Linked DNA regions of Streptomyces liliifuscus. The protein of the gene in region 2 interacts with the protein of the main gene of each other region in a pairwise test. Links are inferred from orthologs where the notes say so. Each region holds a gene or a part of one and is shown on either strand. Other genes may lie near its edges. The genes, in order: lpdA and pcrA.

What was found.
Region 1: the proteins of pcrA (region 2) and lpdA interact in binary tests that used the Escherichia coli proteins (3 or more experiments, as listed by UniProt). The link is inferred for Streptomyces liliifuscus from one-to-one orthologs.

The regions. Positions count from the first base shown.
Region 1 is NZ_CP066831.1:7,787,237-7,801,347, forward strand. What follows is about bases 5,624-8,467. They hold lpdA (dihydrolipoyl dehydrogenase), read right to left. Parts: upstream 7,818-8,467; coding sequence 6,429-7,817; downstream 5,624-6,428. Other genes in these bases: sucB (2-oxoglutarate dehydrogenase, E2 component, dihydrolipoamide succinyltransferase), read right to left, coding at 5,624-6,361; JEQ17_RS33540 (leucyl aminopeptidase), read right to left, coding at 8,113-8,467. Also shown: JEQ17_RS33515 (helix-turn-helix transcriptional regulator), read right to left, coding at 1-387; aceE (pyruvate dehydrogenase (acetyl-transferring), homodimeric type), read right to left, coding at 538-3,243; JEQ17_RS33525 (GntR family transcriptional regulator), read right to left, coding at 3,536-4,174; more of sucB, read right to left, coding at 4,559-5,623; more of JEQ17_RS33540, read right to left, coding at 8,468-9,663; JEQ17_RS33545 (hypothetical protein), read left to right, coding at 9,946-11,982; GT4 family glycosyltransferase PelF, read left to right, coding at 12,076-13,599; JEQ17_RS33555 (hypothetical protein), read left to right, coding at 13,596-14,111. UniProt on the Escherichia coli protein: Lipoamide dehydrogenase is a component of the glycine cleavage system as well as of the alpha-ketoacid dehydrogenase complexes.
Region 2 is NZ_CP066831.1:4,439,748-4,454,112, forward strand. Bases 7,103-10,200 are described here. They hold pcrA (DNA helicase PcrA), read right to left. Parts: upstream 9,849-10,200; coding sequence 7,356-9,848; downstream 7,103-7,355. Other genes in these bases: JEQ17_RS18760 (M23 family metallopeptidase), read left to right, coding at 7,103-7,210. Also shown: JEQ17_RS18740 (SWIM zinc finger family protein), read left to right, coding at 1-1,280; JEQ17_RS50495 (hypothetical protein), read left to right, coding at 1,274-1,408; JEQ17_RS18745 (DUF5691 domain-containing protein), read left to right, coding at 1,405-3,060; JEQ17_RS18750 (cobalamin B12-binding domain-containing protein), read right to left, coding at 3,227-3,628; JEQ17_RS18755 (esterase/lipase family protein), read left to right, coding at 4,168-5,133; more of JEQ17_RS18760, read left to right, coding at 5,513-7,102; JEQ17_RS18770 (C40 family peptidase), read left to right, coding at 10,456-11,613; JEQ17_RS18775 (hypothetical protein), read right to left, coding at 11,677-12,030; JEQ17_RS18780 (C40 family peptidase), read left to right, coding at 12,502-13,569; JEQ17_RS18785 (hypothetical protein), read left to right, coding at 13,832-14,365. UniProt on the Escherichia coli protein: A helicase with DNA-dependent ATPase activity. Unwinds DNA duplexes with 3'-5' polarity. Translocates on single-stranded DNA with 3'-5' polarity. Initiates unwinding more efficiently from a nicked substrate than double-stranded DNA.

The DNA.
Region 1 (14,111 bases), 3.3 Mb from region 2 along the record:
GGGGGCGTCCAGGTGGAAACGCTGGGACGCGGTGCGGGACGCGTCCTTGAGGGAGGGGAGGAGGGCCGCGGACACCTTCAGCCGGGCGGCGGAGGCGGCGTCCTCCAGGCCCATCTCCCGGAGCGCGCCGGGCACGCCCGAGAGGAACAGGGCCTCGGCCTCGCTCCTGGCGAGCCCGGTGAGTCGCGTGCGGTACCCGCCGATCAGCCGGTACCCGCCGGCCCGGCCGCGGTCCGCGTACACCGGGACGCCCGCCTCCGACAGGGCCTGCGCGTCCCGGGTGATCGTCCGCTCCGACACCTCCAGCTCCCGAGCGAGCTCGGCGGCCGTCATCGACGGCCGGGACTGAAGCAGCAACACCATCTTGATCAGCCGGGCAGCACGCATGTCTTCATTTTGCCGGGTGGGCGAGTGCGGGCCCGGTGGGGGCCGATCGCGCAGTTCCCCGCGCCCCTGAAAGCGGGGCTGCGCCCCTGGCTTTCATCTTTTAGGGGCGCGGGGAACTGCGCGACCAGCCACAGCCCACCGGCAGCCGAATTACAACCCGTACCGCTCGCGCGCTTCCTTCACCGCCGCGGCCGGCACCTCACCGCGCCGCGCAAGCTGCGCCAACGCCGCCACGACGATCGACTGCGCGTCGACACCGAAGTGGCGACGGGCCGCCGCACGGGTGTCGGACAGACCGAACCCGTCCGCACCGAGCGAGGAGTAGTCCTGCTCGACCCACTGCGCGATCTGGTCGGGCACCTGCCGCATGTAGTCGGAGACCGCGAGGACGGGCCCCTCGGCACCCTGCAGCGCCTGACGGACGTACGGCACCCGGTCCTCGCCGCGCAGCAGCGCCGCGTCGGCCTCCAAGGCGTCCCGCCGCAGCTCCGTCCAGGACGTGGCGGACCAGACGTCCGCGGCCACGCCCCACTCCTCGGCGAGCAGCTTCTGCGCCTCCAGGACCCAGTGGATCGCCGTGCCGGAGCCCAGCAGCTGGATGCGCGAGGCGTTGGCGGCGTTGACCTGGACGCCGGCCGACTCCGCGGTGTTGAAGCGGTAGAGGCCCTTGACGATGCCCTCGTCGATACCGAGCCCCGACGGCTTCGCGGGCTGCGGGATCGGCTCGTTGTAGACGGTCAGGTAGTAGAAGACGTCCTGGTCCTCGCCGGGCGCAGCCTCGCCGTACATCCGGCGCAGACCGTCCTTGACGATCGTCGCGACCTCGTATGCGAACGCCGGGTCGTACGACAGGGCGGCCGGGTTGGTCGCCGCGATGACCGGCGAGTGGCCGTCCGCGTGCTGCAGGCCCTCGCCCGTCAGCGTCGTACGGCCCGCGGTGGCGCCGACGAGGAAGCCGCGGCCGAGCTGGTCGCCGAGCTGCCACATCTGGTCGGCCGTGCGCTGCCAGCCGAACATCGAGTAGAAGATGTAGAACGGGATCATCGTCTCGCCGTGCGTGGAGTACGCGGTGGACGCGGCGATGAAGTCGGCCATCGAACCGGCCTCGGTGATCCCCTCGTTGAGGATCTGGCCGTCCTTGGCCTCCTTGTAGTACATCAGCTGGTCACGGTCGACCGGCTCGTACGTCTGCCCCTTCGGCGAGTAGATGCCGAGGGACGGGAAGAGGCTCTCCATGCCGAAGGTGCGCGCCTCGTCGGGGACGATCGGCACCCAGCGCTTCCCGGACTGCTTGTCGCGGACCAGGTCCTTGACCAGGCGTACGAAGGCCATGGTCGTCGCCACGTTCTGCGAGCCGGAGCCCTTGTCGAAGGCCGCGAACGCCTTGTCGGCGGGGGCGGGCAGCGGGGCGGCCGCGTGCGTACGGCGGGCCGGGGCCGGGCCGCCGAGGGCCGCGCGGCGCTCCTGGAGGTAGCGGACCTCGGGGGAGTCGGCGCCCGGGTGGCCGTAGGGAACCACACCGTCGACGAAGTCACTGTCCTTGATGGGCAGTTCGAGCAGGTCACGCATCTGCTTGAACTCGTCCGTCGACAGCTTCTTCATCTGGTGGTTGGCGTTCTTCGACGCGAAGCCCTCGCCGAGCGTGAAGCCCTTGACCGTCTGGGCCAGGATGACCGTCGGAGCGCCCTTGTGCTCGACGGCCGCCTTGTAGGCCGCGTACACCTTGCGCGCCTCGTGACCACCGCGCGAGAGGTGGAAACACTCCAGGATCTTGTCGTCGCTCAGCAGCTTCGCCAGCTCGACGAGCGCCGGGTCGGAGCCGAAGAAGTCCTGGCGGATGTAGGCCGCGTCACGGGTCTGGTACGTCTGCACCTGCGCGTCCGGGACCTCACGGAGGCGGCGGACGAGGGCGCCGGTGGTGTCGAGCCGGAACAGCTCGTCCCAGGCGTTGCCCCACAGCGACTTGATGACGTTCCAGCCGGCGCCGCGGAACTGGGCCTCCAGCTCCTGCACGATCTTGAAGTTCGCGCGGACCGGGCCGTCGAGGCGCTGGAGGTTGCAGTTGATGACGAAGGTCAGGTTGTCCAGACCCTCGCGGGAGGCGAGTGCGAGTGCCGCCGTCGACTCCGGCTCGTCCATCTCGCCGTCACCGAGGAACGCCCAGACGTGCGACTGCGATACGTCCTTGATGCCGCGGTTGGTCAGATAGCGGTTGAAGCGCGCCTGGTAGATGGCCGACAGCGGGCCGAGGCCCATCGACACCGTCGGGAACTCCCAGAGCCAGGGCAGACGCCGCGGGTGCGGGTACGACGGGAGGCCGTTGCCGCCCGCCTCCTGGCGGAAGTTGTCGAGGTGCGTCTCGTTGAGGCGGCCGTCGAGGAAGGCGCGGGCGTAGATGCCGGGGGAGGCGTGACCCTGGATGTAGAGCTGGTCGCCCGACCCGTCGGCCTCCTTGCCCTTGAAGAAGTGGTTGAAGCCCGTCTCGTAGAGCCAGGCCGCGGAGGCGAAGGTGGCGATGTGGCCGCCGACGCCGTGTTTCGCGCCGCGGGTCACCATCGCGGCCGCGTTCCAGCGGTTCCACGCGGTGATCCTGCGCTCCATCGCCTCGTCGCCGTCCACAGCGGGCTCGGCGGCGGTCGGGATGGTGTTGACGTAGTCCGTCTCAAGCAGCTTGGGCAGCGCGATTCCGTTGCCCTCGGCACGCTCCAGCGTGCGCCGCATCAGGTACGCGGCACGGTGCGGTCCGGCCGCCTTGGTGACGGCGTCCAGGGAGGCCTGCCATTCGGCGGTCTCCTCCGGGTCACGGTCCGGGAGCTGGTCGAGCTCGCTCGGCTGGATTGCGGTGGGGTCGGTCATTGCGCCGCCTTCCGGATGCGGAGGGGGTTCCCTCGTCGGCAAGGGGTGTTTCTCGGGGATGCCCTTGGTCTTTGGCAGGACAGGGCGGCGGGCTCTGGTGGGAGCCCGCCGATGACTGTAACTCGCTGATCGATGATCGATCAAAGGGTTGAAGGGCAAAACCTCTTGATCACGAGAAAGTAGGCACGGGGTGTCTCGGTGCAGGGCACCGCGTGCCTTGTTTTCGCAGGTGAGGGTACTTCTGAGCGGGGTTGTGCTCCGGTGTTCCGGGCCCGCCGCGTGGCGGGCGTGGCTAGGAAGGCTCGCTGCCCGTCCTCGGCGCGCAGCCCAGCACATGTGCCTTCACCAGCTCCGCGATCAGCGGGTCCCGGCGGCGGAACGCCTCCACCAGGGCCTCGTGCTCCTCCGCGTACGACTGCTGGACCGTGCCCAGCCAGCGGATCGACAGGGCCGTGAAGACCTCGATGCCGAGGCCTTCCCAGGTGTGCAGCAGCACGGAGTTGCCCGCGGCGCGCACCAGCTCGCGGTGGAAGGCCACCGTGTGGCGGACCTGGCCGGTGCCGTCGGCCTTGCGGTCGGCCTCGTACAGGGCGGTGACGTGCGGTTCGAGTGCCGAGCAGTCGGCCGCGAGCCGCTCGGCGGCCAGCTCGGCCGCGATGGCCTCAAGACCGGCCCGCACGGGGTAGCTCTCCTCCAGGTCCGCCGCGGTGAGATTGCGAACGCGTACGCCCTTGTTGGGGGCCGACTCGATCAGGCGCAGCGACTCCAGCTCGCGCAGGGCCTCCCGCACGGGCGTCTGGCTGACCTCCAGCTCGGTGGCGATCCGGCGCTCCACGATGCGCTCGCCCGGCTTCCAGCGACCGCTCACGATCCCCTCCACGATGTGCTCGCGGATCTGTTCGCGGAGCGAGTGGACGACGGGCGCGGTCATTGAAGCTCCTTGGGTAGGGGCGCTCCGGCCCCGAGGGCGTTGACTTCTAGACAATAAGGCCGGGTTCGGCGTGGGGAGAGGTGGCGGGGGCGCTTTCGTGCAGGTGAGACGAGACTTACACGCGGTGGCTGTGTGCTGGGTTGCGCCGTGGGGCTCGTGGTTGTTCGCAGGCTGCGGGCCGTCCGTGGCTGATCGCGCGGTTCCCCGCGCCCCTGAAAAGCGGGGCTGCGCCCCCGGCTTTTCATCTTTCAGGGGCGCGGGGAACTGCGCGATCAGCCCCCACCGGTCTGCAGGATGGCCACGGTCTCAGCGGTCGGGAACGCAAAGGGCCCCCGCCCGGAGAACCGGGCGGGGGCACCTCGTCGTGCGATGCGGCGGCGGAGCCTACAGGCCGAGTTCGACCTCGAACTCGCCCGCCTCCAGGATCGCCTTGACCGCAGTCAGGTACCGCGCGGCGTCCGCGCCGTCGACCAGACGGTGGTCGTAGGACAGCGTCAGGTAGGTCATGTCGCGGACGCCGATGACCGTACCCTCCTCCGTCTCGATGACGGCCGGACGCTTCACCGTGGCACCGATGCCCAGGATCGCGACCTGGTTCGGCGGCACGATGATCGTGTCGAAGAGCGCGCCGCGCGAGCCGGTGTTCGAGATCGTGAAGGTCGCGCCGGACAGCTCGTCCGGGGTGATCTTGTTCGCCCGGACCTTGCCCGCAAGCTCGGCGGTGGCCTTGGCGATACCGGCGATGTTGAGGTCGCCCGCGTGCTTGATGACCGGGGTCATCAGGCCCTTCTCGGAATCCACCGCGATACCGACGTTCTCGGTGTCGAAGTAGGTGATCGTGCCCTCTTCGACGTTGATCCGGGCGTTGACGGCCGGGTGGGCCTTCAGCGCCTGGGCCGCCGCCTTCACGTAGAACGGCATCGGGGAGAGCTTGACGCCCTCGCGCGCGGCGAAGGAGTCCTTGGCCTGCGCGCGCAGCCTCATCAGCCGCGTGACGTCGACCTCGACGACCGAGGACAGCTGGGCCTGCTCGTGCAGGGCCTTCACCATGTTGTCGCCGATGACCTTGCGGATGCGGGGCATCTTCACGGTCTGGCCGCGGAGGGGAGAGGCCTCCAGGGCCGGCGCCTTCTTGGCGGTGCTCGGGGCTGCCGCGGCCGGAGCCGGAGCAGCCGCGGCGGCCTTCGCGGCCTCGGCGGCGGCGAGGACGTCCTGCTTGCGGATACGGCCGCCGACGCCGGTGCCCTTGACGGCGGCCAGGTCGACGCCGTTCTCGGCGGCGAGCTTGCGCACCAGCGGGGTCACGTACGCGCCGTCGTCACCGGAGGTCGCGGCCGGAGCCGGGGCCGGGGTGACGGGAGCGGCCGCGACCGGCGCCGGAGCAGCCGGGGCGGGCTTGGGAGCCGGAGCGGCGGGCTGGACCGGAGCCGGCGCGGCGGCGGCCGGAGCAGCGGGGGCCGGAGCCGGAGCAGGAGCCGCGGGAGCCGCCGGGGCCGGGGCAGCGGCGGCGGGCGCCGGAGCCGGGGCGGCCGGGGCCGGAGCGGCGGCCGGAGCCGCGCCCGGGGCGCCGATGACGGCGAGCTTCGCGCCGACCTCGGCGGTCTCGTCCTCGCCGACCACGATCTCCAGCAGGACGCCGGCGACCGGCGCGGGGATCTCGGTGTCGACCTTGTCCGTGGAGACCTCGAGCAGCGGCTCGTCCTCCGCGACCTCCTCGCCGACCTCCTTGAGCCACCGGGTGACGGTGCCCTCGGTGACCGACTCGCCCAGTGCGGGCAGCACGACGTCGGTACCGGAAGCGCCGCCGGCCGGGGCGGCGGGGGCGGGCGTGGGCTCGGCGGCGGGCGCCGGAGCGGCGGGGGCCTCGGCGACCGGCGCCGGGGCGGGCTCGGCCGCCGGGGCCGGAGCCTCGGCGGCAGCGGGAGCCGGGGCGGCGGCAGGCGCGCCGGAGCCGTCGTCGATGACGGCCAGCTCGGCGCCGACCTCGACCGTCTCGTCCTCGGCGACCTTGATGGAGGCGAGCACGCCGGCGGCAGGGGAGGGGATCTCGGTGTCGACCTTGTCGGTGGACACCTCGAGCAGCGGCTCGTCGGCCTCGACGCGCTCGCCCTCGGCCTTCAGCCAGCGGGTGACAGTGCCCTCGGTGACGCTCTCGCCGAGCGCCGGAAGGGTTACGGAAACCGCCATGGTTTCGGTTGCTCCTTACGAATTGCGGAAGTCTGTGTCGTCGCGTCGTGAGTTGACCGAGGGTCGGTCAGTCGTGCGAGTGCAGCGGCTTGCCCGCGAGAGCGAGGTGGGCCTCGCCCATCGCCTCGTTCTGGGTCGGGTGGGCGTGGATGAGCTGCGCGACCTCGGCCGGCAGCGCCTCCCAGTTGTAGATCAGCTGGGCCTCGCCCACCTGCTCGCCCATGCGGTCGCCGACCATGTGGACGCCGACCACGGCACCGTCCTTGACCTGGACGAGCTTGATCTCGCCCGCGGTCTTGAGGATCTTGCTCTTGCCGTTGCCCGCGAGGTTGTACTTCAGAGCGACGACCTTGTCCGCACCGTAGATCTCCTTGGCCTTGGCCTCGGTGATGCCGACGGAGGCGACCTCGGGGTGGCAGTACGTCACCCGCGGCACGCCGTCGTAGTCGATCGGAACGGTCTTCAGACCGGCGAGACGCTCCGCGACCAGGATGCCCTCGGCGAAGCCGACGTGCGCGAGCTGGAGCGTGGGGACCAGGTCACCGACGGCCGAGATGGTCGGCACGTTCGTGCGCATGTACTCGTCGACGAGGACGTAGCCGCGGTCCAGCGCGACGCCCTGCTCCTCGTAGCCGAGACCGGCGGAGACCGGCCCGCGGCCGATGGCGACCAGGAGGATCTCGGCCTCGAAGGTCTTGCCGTCGGCGAGGGTCACGCGGACGCCGTCCTGCGTGTACTCGGCCTTCTCGAAGAACGTGCCGAGGTTGAACTTGATGCCGCGCTTGCGGAAGGCGCGCTCAAGAAGCTTGGAGCTGTTCTCGTCCTCTACCGGGACGAGGTGCTTGAGACCCTCGATGACCGTGACGTCGGTGCCGAAGGACTTCCACGCGGAGGCGAACTCCACGCCGATGACACCGCCGCCCAGCACGATCGCGGACTGCGGGACGCGGTCCAGCTTCAGCGCGTGGTCCGAGGAGACGATGCGGTTGCCGTCGATCTCCAGGCCCGGCAGCGACTTCGGCACGGAGCCGGTCGCGAGGAGCACGTGACGGCCCTGGATGCGCTGTCCGTTGACGTCCACGGAAGTGGGGGACGACAGACGGCCCTCACCCTCGATGTACGTCACCTTGCGCGAGGCCACCAGGCCCTGCAGGCCCTTGTAGAGGCCGCTGATCACGTCGTCCTTGTACTTGTGGACGGCGTTGATGTCGATGCCCTGGAAAGTCGTCAGGACGCCGTACTGGTCCGCCTCGCGTGCCTGGTCGGCGATCTCGCCGGCATGCAGCAGGGCCTTGGTGGGAATGCAGCCGTTGTGCAGGCAGGTGCCGCCGAGCTTGTTCTTCTCGATCAGGGCGACGTCCAGGCCCAGCTGCGCTCCGCGCAGGGCCGCGGCGTAGCCGCCGCTACCACCGCCGAGGATCACTAGGTCGAAAACGGTGCTGGCGTCGTTCGCCACGTCACGTCCTCCATGCATGTGCGCCGTACGCCGGTCTGCGTCGACCGGGCGGCGGCTGGTGTCCGGCCGCTCTTTCTTCGGCCCTGTGGTGGGCCCTGTCCTGCCGAGAACCCATCTTCGCACCTGTCGGCGCCGAGCGGGACGCCGGGCCGGGCAGTGAGACGTCTGATCGATCACACGGCAGGCCCCGCGCCCCTTCAGGGGCGCCCCTGAAGGGGCGCGGGGAACTGCGCGACCAGCCACACCCGACCCGCACCCGCCGTACGGCGAGTGGAACCGAGCTATCGGGCGGGCGTCAGCCCAAATCCCCGGCAGCCGTCAGCTCGGCAAGCCGAACCAACGTACGCACAGCAGACCCCGTACCCCCCTTGGGCGTGTACCCGAACGGCCCCTGCTCATTGAAGGCAGGCCCGGCGATATCGAGGTGCGCCCAGGTGATGCCCTCACCCACGAACTCCTTCAGGAACAACCCGGCCACCAGGCCGCCGCCGTACCGCTCGCCCATGTTGGCGATGTCGGCCGTGGGGGAGTCCATCCCCTTCTTGAGGTGGTCCGGCAGCGGCATCGGCCACGCCGCCTCGCCGACCTCCTCGGCCGCCTCGTACACCGCGGTACGGAACGAGTCGTCGTTCGCCATGACACCGAACGTCCGGTTGCCCAGCGCCAGCATCATCGCGCCGGTCAGCGTCGCCACGTCGACGATCGCGTCCGGGGTCTCCTCGGAGGCCTTGGCGAGCGCGTCGGCGAGGACGAGCCGGCCCTCGGCGTCGGTGTTGAGGACCTCGACGGTCTTGCCGCTGTACATGCGCAGCACGTCACCGGGGCGGGTCGCGGAACCGGAGGGCATGTTCTCCGCCAGCGCGAGCCAGCCGGTCACGTTGACCTCCAGACCCAGCCGCGAGGCGGCGACGACCGCGGCGAACACGGCGGCGGCGCCGCTCATGTCGCACTTCATCGTCTCGTTGTGCCCGGCCGGCTTCAGCGAGATGCCGCCCGAGTCGTAGGTGATGCCCTTGCCGACGAAGGCGAGGTGCTTCTTCGCCTTGGAGGAGGTGTACGACAGCTTCACCAGGCGGGGCGCGGACGCGGAACCGACGCCGACGCCGAGGATGCCGCCGTAGCCGCCCTTCGCCAGGGCCTTCTCGTCGAGCACCTGCACCTTGATGCCGTGCTCCTTGGCCGCGGCCTGCGCGACGGCGGCGAAGGCCTCCGGGTTCAGGTCGTTCGGCGGGGTGTTGATGAGGTCGCGGGCGCGGTTCAGCTCCTCGGACACGGCGGTGGCGCGCTCGACGGCCGCCTTGAACGCCTTGTCGCGGGGCTTGCCGCCGAGCAGCGTGGCCTCGGCGAGCGGGGCCTTGCTGTTCTTCGCGTCCATCCCGCTGCCGTCGCTCTTGCCGTTCTCCTTGTAGACGTCGAAGGAGTACGCGCCGAGCAGCGCGCCCTCGCCGACGGCGCCCGCGTCGGCGGCGTCCTCGATCGGCAGGGCGAAGGCCGCCTTCTTCGAACCGGCGAGGGCACGTGCGGCGACACCGGCGGCCCGGCGCAGGGTCTCCCCGGAGAAGGAACCGTCCTTCTCCGGCAGAGCACCGAGACCGACCGCCAGCACGAGCGGAGCCTTGAAGCCGGACGGAGCCGGCAGCTTCGTCACCTCGCCCTCGCCGCCCGAGGCGCCGAGGGTCTCCAGAACGCCGGCGAGCCTGCCGTCGTACGCCTTGTCCACGGCCTCGGCGCCCGGTGCCACGACCAGGTCCCCGGACTTGGGCCCGGTGCCCTTGGCGACACCGACGACGATGGCGTCGACCCGCAGGCCGGGTGCCGCGGCGGTGCTGAGAGTGAGAGCAGTCACGGTGGTGAAATCTCGCTTCCATTGAGTTGCTGTGGCCGTCAGGGGTGAGGTCGGCCGGGGCGGTGGAGTCCCGGGCACGAGCCTACGCGCGGTGGCGCGTTTCGCTCATTCCAGCGGCCGTTCATCCGTGCGTGGTGGCCTGGCCACTTATCACCTCTCACTTCTGTGACCTGAGACACACTCCTGCTGTTTGCGATGAGTAACCCACTCGTCGCTTTGCATGATTTCCACGGATCCTCCTCGAATTGACCATCAGGGGATCTTGTTGGGGGAGGGGCGAACATGGCGCAGAGTGCGCGCAGATGGAGAAACGCGGCCGCTGTCATGGCGGCCGCCGGTCTGCTGAGCCTGGGGCTGGGAACCCCCGGGGCGTCGGCGGCGGAAGAGCCGCGCATCGATCTGAAGGTGCTCGTCGTCGACAACGGCGACAGCCCCGTGGAAGCCATCACGGAGGAGCTGAGGACCACCGGCATCCCGTACACGACCGTCGACCTGAACGACTCCGGCCGCCCGACCATCGACGAGGCGTTCCTGAGCGACACGGTGGACGGCACGCCGCGCGCCAGGTACCAGGGCGTCGTGCTGCCCAACGAGGCGCCGTTCGGAACCGGTTCGGCCGAGCAGACGGCCCTGGAGACGTACGAGAGGACCTTCGGCATCCCCCAGGTCGACGCCTACACCTGGGCGCACCCCGGGGTCGGCCTCGACTACACGGACGCGGGCGGCTGGGCCGGCACGCTCGACGGCCGCGAGGCGGCGGTCACCACGGCGGGCGGGGCGGGCCATTTCGGCTACCTCGACGGCCCCCTGGCATTCGAGGACAACTCGCCCTCCGTCCAGGAGAGTTACGGCTACGTGGCCCGGCCCCGCGCGGGCTTCACCAGCTACGTGGACATCGCCGTGCCCGGCGGGACCGGCCGTGGCAGCCTGGTCGGCGAGTACGCGCACGACGGACGTCGCGAACTCGTCGTGACCTTCGCGTACAACCACTACCAGCAGCAGTTCCGCGTCCTTGCCCGCGGCATTGTCGAATGGCTGACTCAGGGCGTACACCTCGGCCGGAGCAGGAACTACTTTTCTGTCCATGTCGATGACGTGTTCGCGCCCGACAGCCGCTGGGACACCGAACGCAACTGCACACCCGGCGACTTCGACTGCGTGGGCGGTGACGGTGAGGGAACCACACCGATCCGTATGACCGCGGCCGACGCGGTGCACGCCGCCCAGTGGCAGCGGGACAGCGGCTTCACCCTCGACATGGTCTACAACGCCGGCGCCGGTGAGGAGTGGAAGAGCGAGAACGGCAACGTCGACGCGCTGACCGACCAACTCCTCGCCGACAAGGGCGAGTACCGCTGGGTCAACCACACCTACACACACCCCTTCCTCGGCTGCGTCCAGGACACCAGCACCGTGCCGTGGAGCTGCGCGAAGAACGCCGACGGCTCGACCCGGTACGTGAGCCGCGCCGACATCTCGGCGGAGATCCGCGACAACAACCTGTGGGCGGCGAGCCACGGACTGCCCGTCGACAGCAGCGAGTTGGTCACCGGCGAGCACTCCGGTCTGAAGACCCTGCCGCAGCAGCCGGACGACAACCCGAACCTCGCCGGAGCCCTCGCGGACAACGGTGTCGACTGGACAGCCTCCGACAACTCCCGTGAACCGCAGCAGCGTTCGGTGGGCAGCACCCTGACCGTGCCCCGCCACCCGATGAACGTGTACTACAACGTCGGCACGTCCGAGGAGATGACCGACGAGTACAACTGGATCTACACCTCGAAGGCCGACGGCGGCAGCGGCGTCTGCGAGAACAACCCCACGTCGACCTGTCTCGACGACCCGCTCGACCCGGCGACCGGCTTCGAGTCGTACATCCTCCCGCAGGAGGCCCGCACCGCCCTCGGCCACGCCGTGGGCAACGACCCGCGCCCGCACTACGTGCACCAGTCCAACCTGGCCGAGGACCGGCTGCTCTACCCGGTCCTGGACAAGGTGCTCGCCGACTACCGCGCCCTCTACGCCGACAACGCCCCGCTGGAGAACCCTCGGCAGAGCGCCATCGGCACCGAACTGAAGCGCCGCGCCGCCTGGCAGGAGGCCGTCGCCGACGGTGACGTCACGGCGTACCGCGTCGGCACGACCGTCACCGTCACCGCCCCGTCCGGGACACAGATCCCGGTGACCGCGCCCGAAGGGACCCTCAAGCAACTCCTGCTCGGCACCACCGCGTTCGGGACGCCCTACGCGGGAGAGCGATCGGCCTGGACCACGCCGGACGCTCTGCAGACAGCCCTCACCCTCAGACTGCCCGCATAACGGAGACAAGCGCCGCAGCATGACGCGCGCCCCGGCCAAGACCGGCCGGGGCGCGCCACCGAGCCGTAAGAAATGTTCCAGGGGGGAACACGCATGATGAGCAAAGGCCGTCATGTCACCATGCTCACTGAGGGCACGTATCCACTGGTCCACGGCGGGGTCAGCACCTGGTGCGACCAGCTCGTGAAGGGGATGCCCGAAGTCGAGTTCAACGTCGTCTCGCTCTCCGGCAACGGCCGTGAACCCGTGACCTGGGAGCTGCCGAGCAACGTCTACCAGCACACGTCCGTACCGCTGTGGGGCACGCTGCAGGGATCCCGGCGCGCACCGCGTGGCCCCGCCCGCCGCCGCTTCATCGACACCTACGAGCGGTTCCTGCTGTCCTTCCTGGACCCCGAGGCGCACTGCGACTTCGGCGAGGCCTTCTACGAACTCGCCCGACTCGCCCGTGACGGAAAGCTTTCGGCGGCCCTGCGCACCGAGGCCGCGCTGCGCTCGCTGATGTGGATCTGGACCATGCCGCATCTCCGGATCGCCCAGGCCCGCCCCACCGTGCACGACGCGCTGACCGCCACCGACCTGCTGGAACACGCGCTGCGCCCGCTGGGCGTCCGGCTGCCCGAGAACTCCGTCTCGCACGCCACCGGCAGCGGTCTGGCCACACTTCCCGCCCTGGCCGCACGGCAGTTGGACGGCATCCCGTTCCTGCTCACCGAGCACGGCATCTATCTGCGCGAGCGCTACCTCGGCTACCGCAGCGACGCCCAGCGGTGGCCCGTCAAGGCCCTGATGCTCGGCTTCTACCGAGAGCTCAACACCCTCGGCTACAGGACGGCCGACCTCATCACCCCGTGCAACCAGTACAACCGCCGCTGGGAGGAGCGCGGCGGCGCCGACCCGGACAAGATCCGTACCGTCTACAACGGCGTCGACCCCGCCGCCTTCCCGCACGCCGGACCCGAGCCGGACGTACCCACGCTCACCTGGTGCGGCCGCGTCGACCCCATCAAGGACCTCGAAACGCTGCTGCGCGCGTACGCCATGGTGCGCGCCGAACTCCCCGAGACCAGGCTGCGGTTGTTCGGCCCGGTGCCGCCCGGCGGAGAGGCGTACAAGACCAGACTGGAGAAGCTCGCCGCCGAACTGGGCGCCACGGACGGGCTCACCTTCGAGGGCCGCATCAGCGAGGTGTGGCGGGCCTACGCGGCCGGGCACGTCGTGATGCTCTCCTCCATCTCGGAGGGTTTCCCCTTCTCGATCATCGAGGCCATGTCGTGCGGCCGGACCACGGTCTCCACCGACGTGGGCGGCGTCAGCGAGGCGGTCGGCGACACGGGGCTCGTGGTGCCGCCGCGCGAGCCCGAGAAGATGGCCGCCGCCGCGCTCGTACTGCTGCGGGACGACGAACGACGCCTGGAACTGGGACAGTTGGCCCGCCAGCGCGTCATCGAGCGCTTCACGCTCCGCCGCTCCGTGGACGCCTTCCGGACGATCTACCAGGAGCTCGCGGGCCTGCCCGAGGTGTACGAGCCCACGCTGGAGACCGTCGCCGACTGGACCCTCGAACTGCGCGACCCCTGGTACCAGGCCGTCGCGACGGACGGGACCGGCTGGTGAGCGGATCGATCAGGATGCCGCCCGGCTCGCGGCCCGACACCCTGCCCTATGTGCCGCGCCAACGCCGTCCCAGCTGGGCGGAGCCCGACCCGGTGGACGAACTCGCCAATCGCCTTGAGGAGTTCGTGGCCGCCGCCGTCCACCCGGACGAGATAGCCGCGCTCCTGGAGTCCGACGGAATGTCGGACGACCAGATACGCGAGAAGTACGGCTGCAAGGACTCCTTCTCACTCGCCGAGGAGCTGTACGAGCGGGTCGAACGCCGCCATCCCGAACCCGAGGGGCCGGCCCACGACCCCTGGGAGATCGGCCTGCTGGGCTGCCTGTTGAGAGGCGTCGTCTTCGCACTGCCCGGCCTCGGCTACGTCCTCGGGGCACCCCTCCTCGCGGGCCCGCAGGACGGCCTCGGCCTCCCCGCCGGTACGGTCCCGCTGCTGGCCGGCGCCCTGTGCGGCTGGACCTGGAACCAGGGGCTCGCCCACCGGGCTTACTCCTGGCTGGGGTTGGGCGAC
Region 2 (14,365 bases):
CGGGCAGCAAGCTCGGCGCGGCAGGGCCGTGGTCGGAGGCGGGCAGTTCTGACGAGGGGACGGTGTGGGGACTGTGCAGGGGAAGCGGCAGCAGGCCGTATCGGACGGTGATAGACATCGCGGACTCCACCGGGCCCGCGTACAAGTGCAGTTGCCCGAGCCGCAAGTTCCCGTGCAAGCACGCGCTGGGGCTGCTGCTGCTCTGGGCGGGCGAGGACGGCACAGTGCCACGGGGGCAGGTGCCGGACTGGGCGGAGGAGTGGACGGAGGGGAGGAGGAAGCGCGCGGACGACAAACGGGCGGCGAGTGCGGCGGGTTCCCCGGCCTCGGGTGATCCGGAGGCCGCGCGGCGCAGGGCTGAGCGGCGGGCCGAGCACATCACCGCGGGGGCCGCGGAGTTGGAGCAGCGACTGGCCGATCTGCTCCGGGGCGGCCTGGCCACGGCGGAGCAGGCGGGGTACGGGCTGTGGGAGGAGACGGCGGCCCGGATGGTCGACGCGCAGGCGTCCGGACTTGCGGCGCGTGTGCGGGAGTTGGGGTCGATACCGTCGTCGGGCCCCGGCTGGCCGGTGCGATTGCTGGAGGAGTGCGCGCTGCTCCATCTCCTCGACCAGGGCTGGCTGCGCCGCGAGCGGCTGCCTGACGGCCTGGCCGCGACGGTCCGTTCACGGATCGGGCTGACCGGCTCGGCGGCCGGCCCCCCGGTCCGCGACCACTGGCTGGTCCTGGCCCAGTACGAGACGTCGGACAGCCGCCTCACCACCCGTCGCATCTGGCTGCACGGGACGGAATCGGCGCGCCCGGTCCTGCTCCTGTCGTACGGGGCGGCCGGCCGCGCACCCGAACTGGCCCTGCCGGTCGGGCTCGCGCTCGACGCCGAGGTGTCCGCATATCCGGGGGCGGGACAGCTACGGGCCGCGCTCGGCGAGCAGTTCACGCCTCCGGCGCCCACGGCGATCCGCCCACCGGGTGTGAGCGTGGCGCAGGCGGCGGCCCGTTACGGCGAGGCGCTCAGGGACGACCCATGGCTGGACTCCTACCCGGTGACGCTCGGCCGCGTCATACCCACCCCGGACGGCGACACCTGGCAACTGGCCGACGCCGACGGCGAGCTGGCGCTTCCGCTCACCCCGGCGGCCCGGTCCGGCTCGGGCCTGTGGCGCCTGGTCGCCCTCTCCGGCGGCACACGGGTAACGGTCTTCGGAGAGTGCGGCCACCGTGGCTTCACACCCCTCACGGCCTGGCCGGAGGGCCCGGGCGAGGCGGTGCCCCTGTGCTGACGACGACACCCGACACCGCTCCCGGCCCCTCACCGCCTACGGGCCTGACCGATGCGACCGACCCGACCGATCTGACCGATCTGACCGACGTGACGGACCTGGTGGATCCATGGAAGGGACTCACATGAACAGGACCCCCGCTCCCACCGGGACGGCCTCCGACACGGCCTCCGCGGACGCGTCCGGCGGAAGCCGCTGGGAGGAGCTCGTGACCGCGGCGCTCCTCGGGACAGCGCGGCGTACACCGTCGGGGATCCCGGCCGGACGGGAGGCACCGACGGCACTGCTGGACGCGGCGGCCGTGGAGACCGTGCGGCGGCGGGCCGGTATGCGGCCGGGCCGGGCCGCGGCCCGGGTGGAGCCCGCGGCGGCGGACCCGCGTCCGCCGTTGCCGCCCGCGGCCGCGCGCAGACTCGCCATGCTGCTCGCCGACCGGCCCGGGACGGGCGGCGGCAGTGGCGGCCGCAGAGGGTCGGCTCCCGATCTCATGGAGCTGCTGCCCCAGTGGCTCACCACGGCGAACCGGCGTGGGTTCGCGCCCCGCCCGGAGTCACTGCCCGCGCTGCTGGACGCGGCCCGGGGGCGTACGGATCTGCGGCCGGCGGTGCTGGCCTTCGCGGGGCCGCGCGCGCTGTGGCTGGCCCGGCTGAACGCGGACTGGCGGTTCGCGCTGCGCTCGACGCCGGGCGGCGGGGCAGCTCTGCCCGGGCCCGAGGAGCCCGATCGCATAAGGGAGTTGTGGGAGGAGGGGCTGTTCGCCGAGCGGGTCGCGCTGCTCTCAGGGATACGGGCCCGGGACGCGGCGGCCGCGCGGGACCTGTTGGCCACCACATGGGCGACGGAGCGGGCCGAGGACCGGCTGATGTTCCTCGACTCGTTGCGGACGGGGCTGTGCGCGGCGGACGAGCCGTTCCTGGAGCGGGCGTTGGCCGACCGGAGCCGCAATGTGCGGGCCACGGCGGCGGAGTTGCTGTCCGCGCTGCCCGGTTCGGCGCTCGCCGGGCGGATGGCGGAGCGCGCGGTGTCCTGCGTGGCTGTCGACCACACCCAGAGCACGCCGACGATAGCGGTCGAGGCGCCGCACGAGTGCGATCCGGGCATGGAGCGGGACGGAGTCGTCCCCAACGCTCCGGCAGGGCGGGGTGAACGGTCCTGGTGGCTGGGCCAGTTGGTCGAGGCGGCACCACTCGATACGTGGTCGAGGCGGCTCGGGGGACGTACGCCGGAGGAGATCGTGGCGTTGCCCGTGGCGGACGACTGGCAGAGCGAGCTGCATGCCGCGTGGTGCCGGGCCGCGGTGCGCCAGCGCGACCCTTCCTGGTCCAGGGCGCTGCTGGGAGTTCCCGCCGCACCGGAGGCGGGCGGACCGGGGGCGGTGTCACTGGCCGAGCGGGCCAAACTGCTCGGCACGCTGGGGGCCGCGGAGCGGGCCGACTGGGTGGCCGGGTTCATAGCCGTGCACGGTCTGTCCGAGGCGTTCCAGCTGCTCGGAGTGTGCACGGTGCCCTGGTCGGGCCCCTTGGGGCGGGCCGTGGTCGACGCCCTCAACATCGCGCGCGACGCGGGCAGTTATCCATGGAGTTTCAGCGGAGTCATGGGCCTGGCCGAACGCTGCCTGGACCCTTCGGAGGCCCCCCACCTCGAAACCCTCACCGCCATCCCCGACGAACCGGAAAACGCGGCCCCCGGCGCCGGCGGCTACTGGGCGGAATCCTTCCAACGCCTGGTCACAACCTTGCGCCTACGAGCGGCGATGCAGAGAGAACTCACGGAGGAGTAAGCACCCAGGCGTCGGCCGAACCACGACACCGACTCGCAGCACCCTGCAACGGCCTCACCCCACCCACCTCCAAGGGGCGCGGGGAACTGCGCGACCAGCCCCCACCAACCCGCACCCACAACACAAGCCAAGCCACCCACGCACCCCCCGCCCACCTAGCGGAGCGCTACCGCACGTTCGTGCGAACCCACTCCACAATCGACGCCGTCGTAGCCCCGGGCGTAAAGATCTCCGCCACACCCAGCTCCTTCAACGCCGCGATGTCCGCCTCCGGAATGATCCCGCCCCCGAACACCTTGATGTCCTCCGCATCGCGCTCCTTCAGGAGCCGAATCACCGCGGCGAACAACGTGTTGTGCGCGCCGGACAGGATCGACAGCCCGATCGCGTCGGCATCCTCCTGGATCGCCGTGTCCACGATCTGGTCGGGCGTCTGGTGGAGACCGGTGTAGATGACCTCCATGCCCGCGTCCCGCAGCGCCCGCGCGATCACCTTGGCCCCGCGGTCGTGGCCGTCGAGCCCCGGCTTGGCCACCACCACACGGATCGGACCGGCTGCCACACCCATCACTGCCTCCATGAACCGACTTCACCGATCTACCGACCCGGGGAGATCCACTCGGACCTGTATCGACTGATAGCACCCGAGGGCCGAGACGGCGACTCGCCGCCACCGCCGTCACGTCAGATATGCCCCGGTGGCACAGCGGCCCCGCGCGACACGGCCCGGGAAAGTGAACGAACGTTATCGCCACCATCCCGCAACCGGCAGTTTCACGGTGTGGACCGAGGGGGAAATCACACGGTGGGACAAGTTCGCCGCGCACCGGTCCCGCATCACGCGGCACATGGGCCGCAGCCTGCGGCCGATGGACCGCAGCCGAACCGGGGCGCAAGGGGAGCCGCTACGAGGTCGCCGCACCGCCGCGCCGTCAGCCGCGCGGCACGGTGGTGCGGCGCATCGGCGATCGCACGACGACGGGCACGCCCGCCGCTCCACCGGCGTCACACGCGCCGCACGTGCACCTCGCCATCCTCGTCACCGGCTTCCCACTAGGGCACACGGGGGACGGAGTCGTACCCCCGTGCGCCGACGGGAGGTCGGCCATGAAGGTCACCAGGGCAGTGTCGCCCCTTCTTCCGCTCTGCCAGCGCCTGCTCCCCGGCAGAATCGCCGGACTCTCGCTGGCTCTCCTGAAGGCGACAGCCCTGGAGATCGCGATCCTCGCGGGCCACCTCCTCCTCTATCCGACCGGCATCACCCCCGAGCGCCGCCCGGCCCCGAACCCACCCGGGACCCCGACCGACCTGACCGACTCGACCGACACAGGCACACGTACGGGCACGGACACACGTAAGGGCACCGGCACAGGCATCGACGGCACCCCCGACACCACCCGGCTCCCCACCCCCACCAGGCCCCCGGTCGTCCTGCTGCACGGCTTCATCGACAACCGTTCCGTCTTCGTGATGCTGCGCCGCTCGCTGGCCCAGCACGGCAGGCAGCAGATCGAGTCGCTCAACTACTCCCCGCTGACCTGTGACATTCGGACCGCCGCCGAGCTGCTCGGCCGGCACATCGAGGAGATCTGCGAGCGCACCGGCCGTCACGAGGTGGACATCGTCGGGCACAGCCTCGGCGGACTGATAGCGCGTTACTACGTGCAGTGCCTGGGCGGTGACGTCCGCGTCCGGACCCTCGTCACACTGGGCACGCCGCACTCGGGAACGCGGGTCGTCCCGCTGATGAACGCGCACCCGATCGTCCGCCAGATGCGCCCCGGTTCCGGAGTGCTCGACGAGCTGTGCCAGCCGGCGCCGCACTGCCGTACTCGGTTCGTGAGCTTCTGGAGCGACCTCGACCAGTTGATGGACCCGCTGGAGACCGCGTGCATCGAGCACCCGGACCTGCTTGTCCAGAACGTGCGGGTGAGCGGGATCGGGCATCTCGCCCTCCCCGTGCACCCGGCCGTCGCGGCCGGCATCCGACAGGCACTGGACGCCGAGGAGACGGAGGCCCGCCCGGCCGCCGCTCGCCCCGCCGCGCACGCCGACGGCCTGACGGTGGCGTGACCGACTGACCGTTGCGTGACGGTGGCGTGACCGACTGACCGTTGCGTGACGGTGGCGTGACCGACTGACGGTGGCGTGACCGAGAGCGTCACCACGGGGAGTGCGCCAACCGGAAGCGGCGGAGCGCAAGCGGCGCAAAAGGGAACCGGCACAACCGGAACCCGCCGCCGAACCCGTTCAACCGGCTCCGAGGACCGACGTTTCTTCGAACATTCATCGAACGCCAGGCCAAAGCTGTGCCCGCCCTCCGCCGAAAGACGGCCGAATGCCCGTTTCCTGAGAGGAGGAAAGCCGCCGAAGATTGTCGCGCCCTCGTACCGCCGGGTACAGTCGCCGCACTGCTCTGCCAGCCCCTGTCGTCGAGGCGAAAGAGAAGTTGGTGAACGACCGTCACCCGTCGGGGACCGCAACTCCCCCGGCTCCGGCTCCCGAGGCCGCCACGACGCATTACGCGTCCTATGGCGAACAGGGCGTCCAGTACGGCGACTTCACCACGTACGACGGCTACTCCGCCACCGGTTTCGACGCCAACGCCACCGGTGCGTACGGCGCGACGGGCAGCTACGACACGACGGGCGCCTACGCGACGACGACCTTCGACACCGACCCTCTGTTCGGCGACCTCCCCGGCAACGGCGGCGGAACCGACGGCAGCGGCGCGGGCACGGGTTCGTACGACGCCACCCAGTGGGCCACCGGCAGTCACCAGACCCTGAACTACGACCCGTACGCGGCCCAGCACCACGCCGCGTTCGAGACCGGCAGCTATGACACGAGCGGTGTCTGGCAGAACGCCGGTTACCAGCAGCTCGGCGAGATCCCGACGCAGGCCGGGAGCCCGGACGGCACCGGTCAGTGGGACGCGAACGCCTGGCTCCAGGCCGATCCGGTCGACCCCACCCAGCAGTGGACCGCGCCGACCTTCGAGACCGGCACGTACGACGCGACGGCGTGGAACTCGGACGGCGGCGACCAGAACCGGACCCAGGTCCAGCCGCAGCCCCAGGTCCAGCCCCACCATCAGGCGCAGGCCGAGCACGAGTCGTATCCGACCGACCAGCACACGTCGTACGACCACCACGAGGCCTACGACGGGCACGAGTCGTACGAGCAGCAGGCCACCACCACCTTCGAGCAGGTCCCGTACGAGGAACAGGCCACCGCGGACGGCGAGTTCACCCCCTCCGACGACGCCGACGCGGACTCCGCCACCGATGGCCACAGCCACGCCCACGACGAACCCGCACCCTTCGACGACGTCGAGGAGACCGCCTCCGTCGCCACCGCCGCCCCGGCCGGCCGCTCCGCGTCACGTGCGGCCGGCCGTTCCGCGCCCCGTTCCCGCCGCCGCACCCCGCCGAAGCGTTCCGCCCTGCTGACGGTCGCCGTGCCCTCGGCGTGTGTGATGGGCGTGGCCGGAATCGCCGCCGCGTCCGTGACCGGCGGAAGCAGCAGCAACGACGACGTGCAGACGACGGCCGCCGCGCCCGACGCGAGCGCCGTGAAGCCGGCGGCAGCGAACAACCAGCTGGACACCCAGCTCGAGAACCTCTCCGCGGACGCGGACGACTTCGCCGACCGGGCGAGCCGTACGCAGGAACGTATCGACTTGAAGGCCCAGCAGGCCGCCCAGAAGCAGAAGGCGGCGGCGGAAGCGGCCCGCAAGGAGCGGCTGCGGCCGAAGTTCGCGCTGCCGGTCGCGCAGCACGGGCTCAGCGCCTACTACGGACAGGCCGGCATCAACTGGATGTCCGTCCACACCGGCATCGACTTCCCCGTCTCGTACGGCACGACGGTGATGGCCGCGACCGACGGGACCGTCCGGACGCAGTGGAACAGCGCGTACGGGAACATGGTCATCGTGACGGCCAAGGACGGTACGGAGACGTGGTACTGCCACCTCTCCACGTACAAGGTCGCCTCGGGTGCCGTCGTGAAGGCCGGGGATCCGATCGCGTACTCCGGGAACTCCGGGAACTCGACCGGTCCGCACCTCCACTTCGAGGTGCGTCCGGGTGGTGGCTCGGCGATCGACCCGCTGCCGTGGCTGCGCAGCCACGGGCTGGACCCCTCGTAGGGGAGCGCCGACCGGAGCCGGAGTCCTGGGGGCTGCGCCCCCAGACCCCCGAATCGGCCTGAACGGCCTCGTCCTCAAACGCCGGACGGGCTGAAAGTGATGGGCCCGCCCTTCAAGTAGCCCCCGTGGCCATTGCCCTTGAGAGCTACAGCTTCTCCACCGGCGCGTACCGCAGCAGCAGCCTCTTCGGCTTCTCCTCGCCGAAGTCGACCGTCGCCTCCGCGTTCGCACCGGTGCCCTTCACCCCGACGACCGTGCCGAGGCCGAACTGGTCATGGGTGACGCGGTCGCCGACCGCGAGGGACACCACCGGCTTGTCGGTGGCGCCGCGTCGGGTGGCGAAGCCGGACGCGCCCGAGGCGGCCGAGCGGGAGCGCGAGGAGGACAGGGAGGCCGCCACGCCGGACACCGGGCCGGAGGAGACCGGGCCCAGGGAGCCCGTGCGCTTCCACTCCAGATGCGTGTCCGGGATCTCCTCCAGGAAGCGGGACGGCGGGTTGTACGAGGGCTGGCCCCAAGCGCTGCGCATCGAGGAGCGGGTGAGATACAGCCGCTCCCGCGCGCGCGTGATGCCGACGTACGCGAGCCTGCGCTCCTCCTCCAGCTCCTTGGTCTGGCCGAGGGCGCGCATGTGCGGGAAGACGCCGTCCTCCATGCCGGTCAGGAACACCACGGGGAATTCGAGGCCCTTGGCGGTGTGGAGGGTCATCAGCGTTATCACGCCGGACCCGTCCTCCTCCTCGTCCGGGATCTGGTCGGAGTCGGCGACGAGCGCGACCCGCTCCAGGAAGGCGGAGAGCCCGCCCGGTGCCTCACCCTCGCCGGCCTCCTGCTCGAACTCCAGGGCCACGGCGGCCAGTTCCTGGAGGTTCTCGATGCGGGTCTCGTCCTGCGGGTCGGTCGAGGCCTGCAACTCGGCGAGGTAGCCGGTCCGTTCGAGAACCGCCTCAAGGACCGTCGCCGGGCCGGCGCCCGACTCGACGATCGTGCGGAGGTCCTCCATCAGGGTGTTGAACTTCTTGACGGCGTTCGTCGAGCGGGACGCCATGCCGTACGCCTCGTCCACGCGGCGCAGCGCCTGCGCGAAGCTGATCTTCTCGCGCTGGGAGAGCGCGTCGATCATCGCCTCGGCGCGGTCGCCGATGCCGCGCTTGGGGACGTTGAGAATGCGCCGGAGCGGTACGGAGTCCTCGGGGTTCGCGAGCACGCGCAGGTACGCGAGGACGTCACGGACCTCCTTGCGCTCGTAGAAGCGGACGCCGCCGACGACCTTGTAGGGCAGGCCGACGCGGATGAAGACCTCTTCGAAGACACGGGACTGCGCGTTCGTACGGTAGAAGACGGCGACGTCGCCCGCCTTCGCGTCGCCCGCGTCCGTGAGCCGGTCGATCTCGTCGGCGACGAACTGGGCCTCGTCGTGCTCGGTGTCGGCGACATAGCCGGTGATCTGGGCGCCCGCGCCCGCGTTGGTCCACAGGTTCTTGGGGCGGCGCGACTCGTTGCGCTCGATGACCGCGTTCGCGGCGGTGAGGATCGTCTGCGTCGAGCGGTAGTTCTGCTCCAGCAGGATCGTCGTCGCGTTCGGGTAGTCCTCCTCGAACTGGAGGATGTTGCGGATGGTCGCGCCGCGGAAGGCGTAGATCGACTGGTCCGCGTCACCCACCACGCACAGCTCCGCCGACGGGAGGTCGTGCTCACTGGGCGGTACGTCGACCGGGTGCTCGGAGGTGCCGACGAGCTCGCGCACAAGGGCGTACTGCGCGTGGTTCGTGTCCTGGTACTCGTCGACCAGGACGTGCCGGAAGCGGCGGCGGTAGTGCTCGGCGACGTCCGGGAAGGCGCGCAGGAGGTTGACCGTCGTCATAATCAGGTCGTCGAAGTCCAGCGCGTTCGCCTCGCGCAGGCGTGACTGGTACATCGCGTAGGCCTGGGCGAGGGTCTTCTCGAAGCCGTCGGCGGCCTGGGCGGCGAAGTCCTCCTCGTCGATCAGCTCGTTCTTCAGGTTCGAGATCTTGGCGCTGAACGACTTGGGCGGGAAGCGCTTGGGGTCGAGGTCCAGGTCACGGCAGACCAGGGCCATGAGGCGCTTGCTGTCGGCGGCGTCGTAGATCGAGAAGGAGGAGGTGAAGCCGAGCTGCTTCGACTCGCGCCGCAGGATCCGTACACACGCGCTGTGGAACGTCATCACCCACATCGCGTTGGCGCGCGGGCCGACGAGCTGCTCGACGCGCTCCTTCATCTCGCCCGCGGCCTTGTTCGTGAAGGTGATCGCGAGGATCTGGCCCGGGTGCACCTTGCGCTCGCCCAGCAGGTGGGCGATGCGATGCGTGAGCACACGGGTCTTGCCGGAGCCCGCGCCGGCCACGATGAGCAGCGGCGAGCCGTGGTGGACCACCGCCGCGCGCTGGTTCTCGTTCAGCCCGTCCAGGAGCGCGGCCGGGTCCACGTGCGGCCGGGGGGCGCCGTCGCGGTAATACCCGTCCCGACTCGGCGGCACGTCGAAGTGGCCGCCGAACAAATCGTCCGGAACGGGCTCCGACTCCGGTGCCTCGTCCTCGGGCGGCGGCGGGGGCTCCTCCTCGTGGGCCCGCGAGGGCTTGAGGTCCGCCAGGAAGCTGTCATCAAAGAGGCTGCTCATCGCTCTCCGAGTCTAGGCGTCCCCACTGACAGCGTGCCGCCACCCTTGAAACTTGGCGGATCGCTCCAGCGGGGCTGCGGGTATGTCGGGCCGCCCGCCACCGGCCCCGTCACCCTCCGCAGGATGCCCGTGACGATCCGCGATCAGGCGGTCGACCTGCGGCTTCGCCGGAAACCCGGAACGCCGTATCGCGGGTGCGGGTCGGCTGTGGCTGGTCGCGCAGTTCCCCGCGCCCCTTCGGGGGCCACCGTCGGCCCACTTCGGACAACTCTCCGTAGATCATCCCTAATTGACCACGGGGAGTCGGCCTCAAAGCTAAGGTCACGAAAATGTATCGGGCATATCGCGCATCAAACTTCACAGGGGCCACAGGAATTAGCTAACTTTTATGTGGGCCGCACGACCCGCACCGGCGAACACGCCGGGCCGAGCGGCCTCCGCCGAGTCCGGTACGCCCTCGTGGCCGACGGAGCCGGGGACCCAACCGAACTTGGGGTGAATCGGTCCAACTCCCTTCGGGGAAACGGACCGTAGGGCAAACCTTCCGGAGCACCCGCCCGAACCCGACAGCTAACTCGGTAGGCGGATGACGGAAGGAGACGCCCTCGTGGCGCCACACCGCAAGTCCCGGCCCCCCAGTCCGATGGGCATACGGACTCCGGCCATCGCCACCGCGGCCCTGACCTCGGTGGCCCTTCTCTCCCAGACGGCGAACGCGGCCCCCTCCGAGGAGCCCAGGCCGAGCCTCGAGGAAGTCGAGAAGAAGGTCGACGACCTCTACCGCCAGGCGGAGACGGCCGGCGAGAAGTACAACGCGGCCAAGGAGAAGACCACCAAGCAGAAGAAGCGCGTCGACACCCTGCTCGACGACGTGGCGCGCCGCACGGAGAAGCTCAACGACGCGCGCGAGGAGCTCGGTACGTTCGCCGCCGCGCAGTACCGCACCGGGGCCGCCGCCCCCGACACCGCCTCCCTGCTCCTCGCGGACAACCCGCAGGACTACTTCGACCAGACCCAGCTGATGGACCGGCTCACCAGCCGCCAGAAGCAGTCCGTCGACGACTACGTGACGCAGCAGACCGCCACGACGGAGAAGCGGCAGGAGGCGTCCGAGAGCCTGGAGACGCTCACCAGGACGCAGAGCTCGCTGAAGACGTCCAAGGCGGACGTCCAGCGGAAGCTCGCCACGGCGCGCGACCTCCTCTCGAAGCTGACCGCCGAGGAGAAGGCGCGCCTCGCCGCGATCGAGCGGCAGAAGCAGGAAGAGGCTCAGCGCAAGGCGGACGAGCTGGCCCGGCAGCAGGCGGCCGACGCCGAGCGGCGGCGCCAGGAGGCGGCGCAGGGCACCGGGACCTCCACGGGCTCCGGGAGCGCCTCGGGCACCTCCGGGTCGGGCTCCGGCTCCGTCGCCTCCACCGCCAAGGCCGGCAAGGCACTCGCCTTCGCCCGCGCCCAGATCGGCAAGCCGTACGTCTGGGGCGCGAGCGGCCCCGGCTCGTACGACTGCTCCGGGCTCACCCAGGCCGCCTGGAAGGCCGCCGGTGTCACGCTCCCGCGGACCACCTGGGACCAGGTCAAGACCGGCACGACGGTCTCCGTGAACAGCGCCCAGCCCGGTGACCTGGTCTTCTTCTACGACGACATCAGCCACGTCGGCATCTACATCGGCGACGGAATGATGATCCACGCGCCCAAGCCGGGGGCGTACGTCCGCGAGGAATCGATCTTCTACATGCCGATCCACAGCGTGGTGCGCCCGGCGTGAGGGGCTTTTCGTAGACCTGTTCTCCGCTCAGGTCCCTCAGATCCTTCAGGCCCTTCAGGCCCTTCAGGTCCAGAGCACCGCGATGAAGATGTTCGCCGTGGTGAGGCCGCCCACCAGGCCGAACAGGCTGTTCTCCACCTTCTCCTCGTCCCGTTTCACGTACACGAGGCCGAGGATCACGACCAGCAGGGCGAGCTTCACGCCGATCTTGATGTTGTTGACGGTCTGGTCGTCGGCCTGGTTGAGGCCGACCAGGATCGCGCCGGTGACCAGCATGGTCAGCGCGCCGTGGAGCATGGCGGGGCTGAAGCGGGCCGTGCCGTCACTCATGGCCTTCAGCTGCGTGAGAAAGCCGCCGAGGAGGGACGCGATGCCGATGATGTGCAGGGCGACGAAGACATGAATGAGTACGTCCATGAGCCCGGACACTAACCAAACGCCTCCACACCACCGCGCACCGCCCCCGGCCTCGCACACCCGGCCCCGCGGGCCCCTGGCGACTCCCACGCCACACCCCGGCGGAGCCCATAGCACCGGATCGGCGGCCGTTTCCCCACAACCCGCTCATCGGTCACCGCATCACGTCAAGTCGGTGGCCCCGGGCCCGGATCGTGGTCGTACCCGGTCAGCTCATGTCCGAGTCCCACCACTTCCGTACATGCCGTTACCCCCGCCGCGGTCCCAGGTTTAGCGTCCTTCACCAGGTGACCGGCTCCCCACCACCGCCCGGGTCAGGGGCGGCATCCGGACACCACCGCCGAGAAAGGTCCGGCGGCGGCCCGCTCCCCCTGTGCGGGCCGCCGCCGGACGTGCAACCGGCCCCTGAGGGGCCGCCGCCGCGGGACGCACCAAATCCACGGCGGCCGTACGGAAGGACGTGGATCGCACGTGGCAGCGCACCGCAAGCCGAGACAGCGCTCAGTCGGCGGCAGTACGGCCCGCACCGCCTTCACCATCGCGCTGGCGGGCGCGGCGAGCGCGACCGGGTTCGAGGGGACGGGAACCGCCGCCCCGGAGCTGACACCCGCTCAGGTCAGGGCGAAGGTCGACAAGTTGTACCAGGAGGCGGAGGTCGCCACCGAGAAGTACAACGGTGCGAAGGAGAAGTCGACGAAGACGCGGGGCCGCCTGGACACCCTTCAGGACGAGGCCGCGCGCAGGACGCAGCGGCTCAACTCCGAGCGGGACGCGCTCGGTTCGCTCGCCGCCGCGCAGTACCGGGACGGCGGCGTCGACCCCGCACTGGGGCTCATGCTCTCCTCCGACCCGGATCAGTACCTGGAGGGGGCCGCGTTCGCCGAGCGGGCCGGCAGCAGGCAGGCCTCGAAGGTGTCGCGCGTACGCCGACAGCTGCGCGAGATCGAACAGTTGCGCGGCGCCGCCCATGTCGAACTCACCTCGCTCAAGGAGCGGCAGGCGGAACTGAAGCGGCACAAGACGACCGTCACGGGGAAGCTGGGAGAGGCGCGGGATCTGCTGTCGCGGCTGTCGGACTCGGACCGGGCCCGCATCGGCGCCGACGACGCGGACACCGCCCGCGCCTCACGTTCCGCCGCGGGCCCGCGCGACCTGGGCGGCGGCGCCGGTTCGTCGGCCACCGCACCCAACTCCCGTGCGGCGACCGCCATTTCATACGCGTACGGGAAACTCGGCAGCCCGTACGTGTGGGGCGCCACCGGACCCGACGCCTTCGACTGCTCGGGGCTGATGCAGGCCGCGTACCGCGCCGCGGGGATCGAACTGCCCCGCACGACGTACGCGCAGATCAACGCGGGCCAGCGTGTGTCGCGGTCCGAACTGCGCCCCGGCGACCTGGTGTTCTTCTACTCGGGCATCAGCCATGTGGGGCTGTACGTGGGCAACGGGCAGATGGTCCACGCGCCCAATCCGTCGGCGCCGGTGCGGGTGGCGCCGATCGACGAGATGCCGTTCGCGGGTGCCACGCGCGTGGCGTGAGCCGGCCGGCGAACAGGCAGGGGCTGCAGGCAGGGCTACAGGCGGGAACAGGCAGGGATCAAGTGAAGAGAGCGGGGGAGTTCAAGCCGTTCGGGCATCGGTCCGGCTTGGATGGGCATCGCAGGGGTACTGCGGCGGGTAGCGTCGGCGTGGCACTGTTCGACATGCCGCACCGCACGGTCGCGATCCGCTCCGGTCTCATCCGCCTCGCTCCCTTCCGTTCCGTTCCGCCTGGTTCGCCGTCGCCCTCCCGAAGGATTCAATGCCCGGCTCCACGCTGCCGCCGCCTCCGCCGCCGCCCGCGTACATCAGCGGCTGGCCGGACAGGTCGGCGCTGCTGGCGGACCGCGGGCGGGCGTTGGAGGAGCTGCGCAGACGCAGTCTCGGAGTGCACCGGGTGCTGCTGCTGTGGCTCCTGGCGGTCGCGGCGATCATCGGATGGGCGCTGCTGGTACTGCCGTTGCAGCAACTGGAGCAGCGCGATCCCACCGGGTTCATCCTGGGTCCGCTCTTCGCGGTCCTCGGTCTGGCCTCGCTGGCACCCTCCGTCGTGGCCGTCGTACTCGCCGTCCGGCGGGACCGCCATATCAGCCAACTTCTCGACGCCTGGCTGCGGTTGGACAGCCATCCGCCCACCGACGACCGCCTGCGCTCCTCCGGCCTGAGTCTCTTCTGGCTGCTCTCCTCGCTCACCGTCTGCGCGTTCGGGCTGTGGACGTCGTTCGCGGGGGTGGCGGAGGCGAGGCCCGAACATGACGCGTACAGCGATGTGGTGCTCGTGATGGGGATCGGCTTC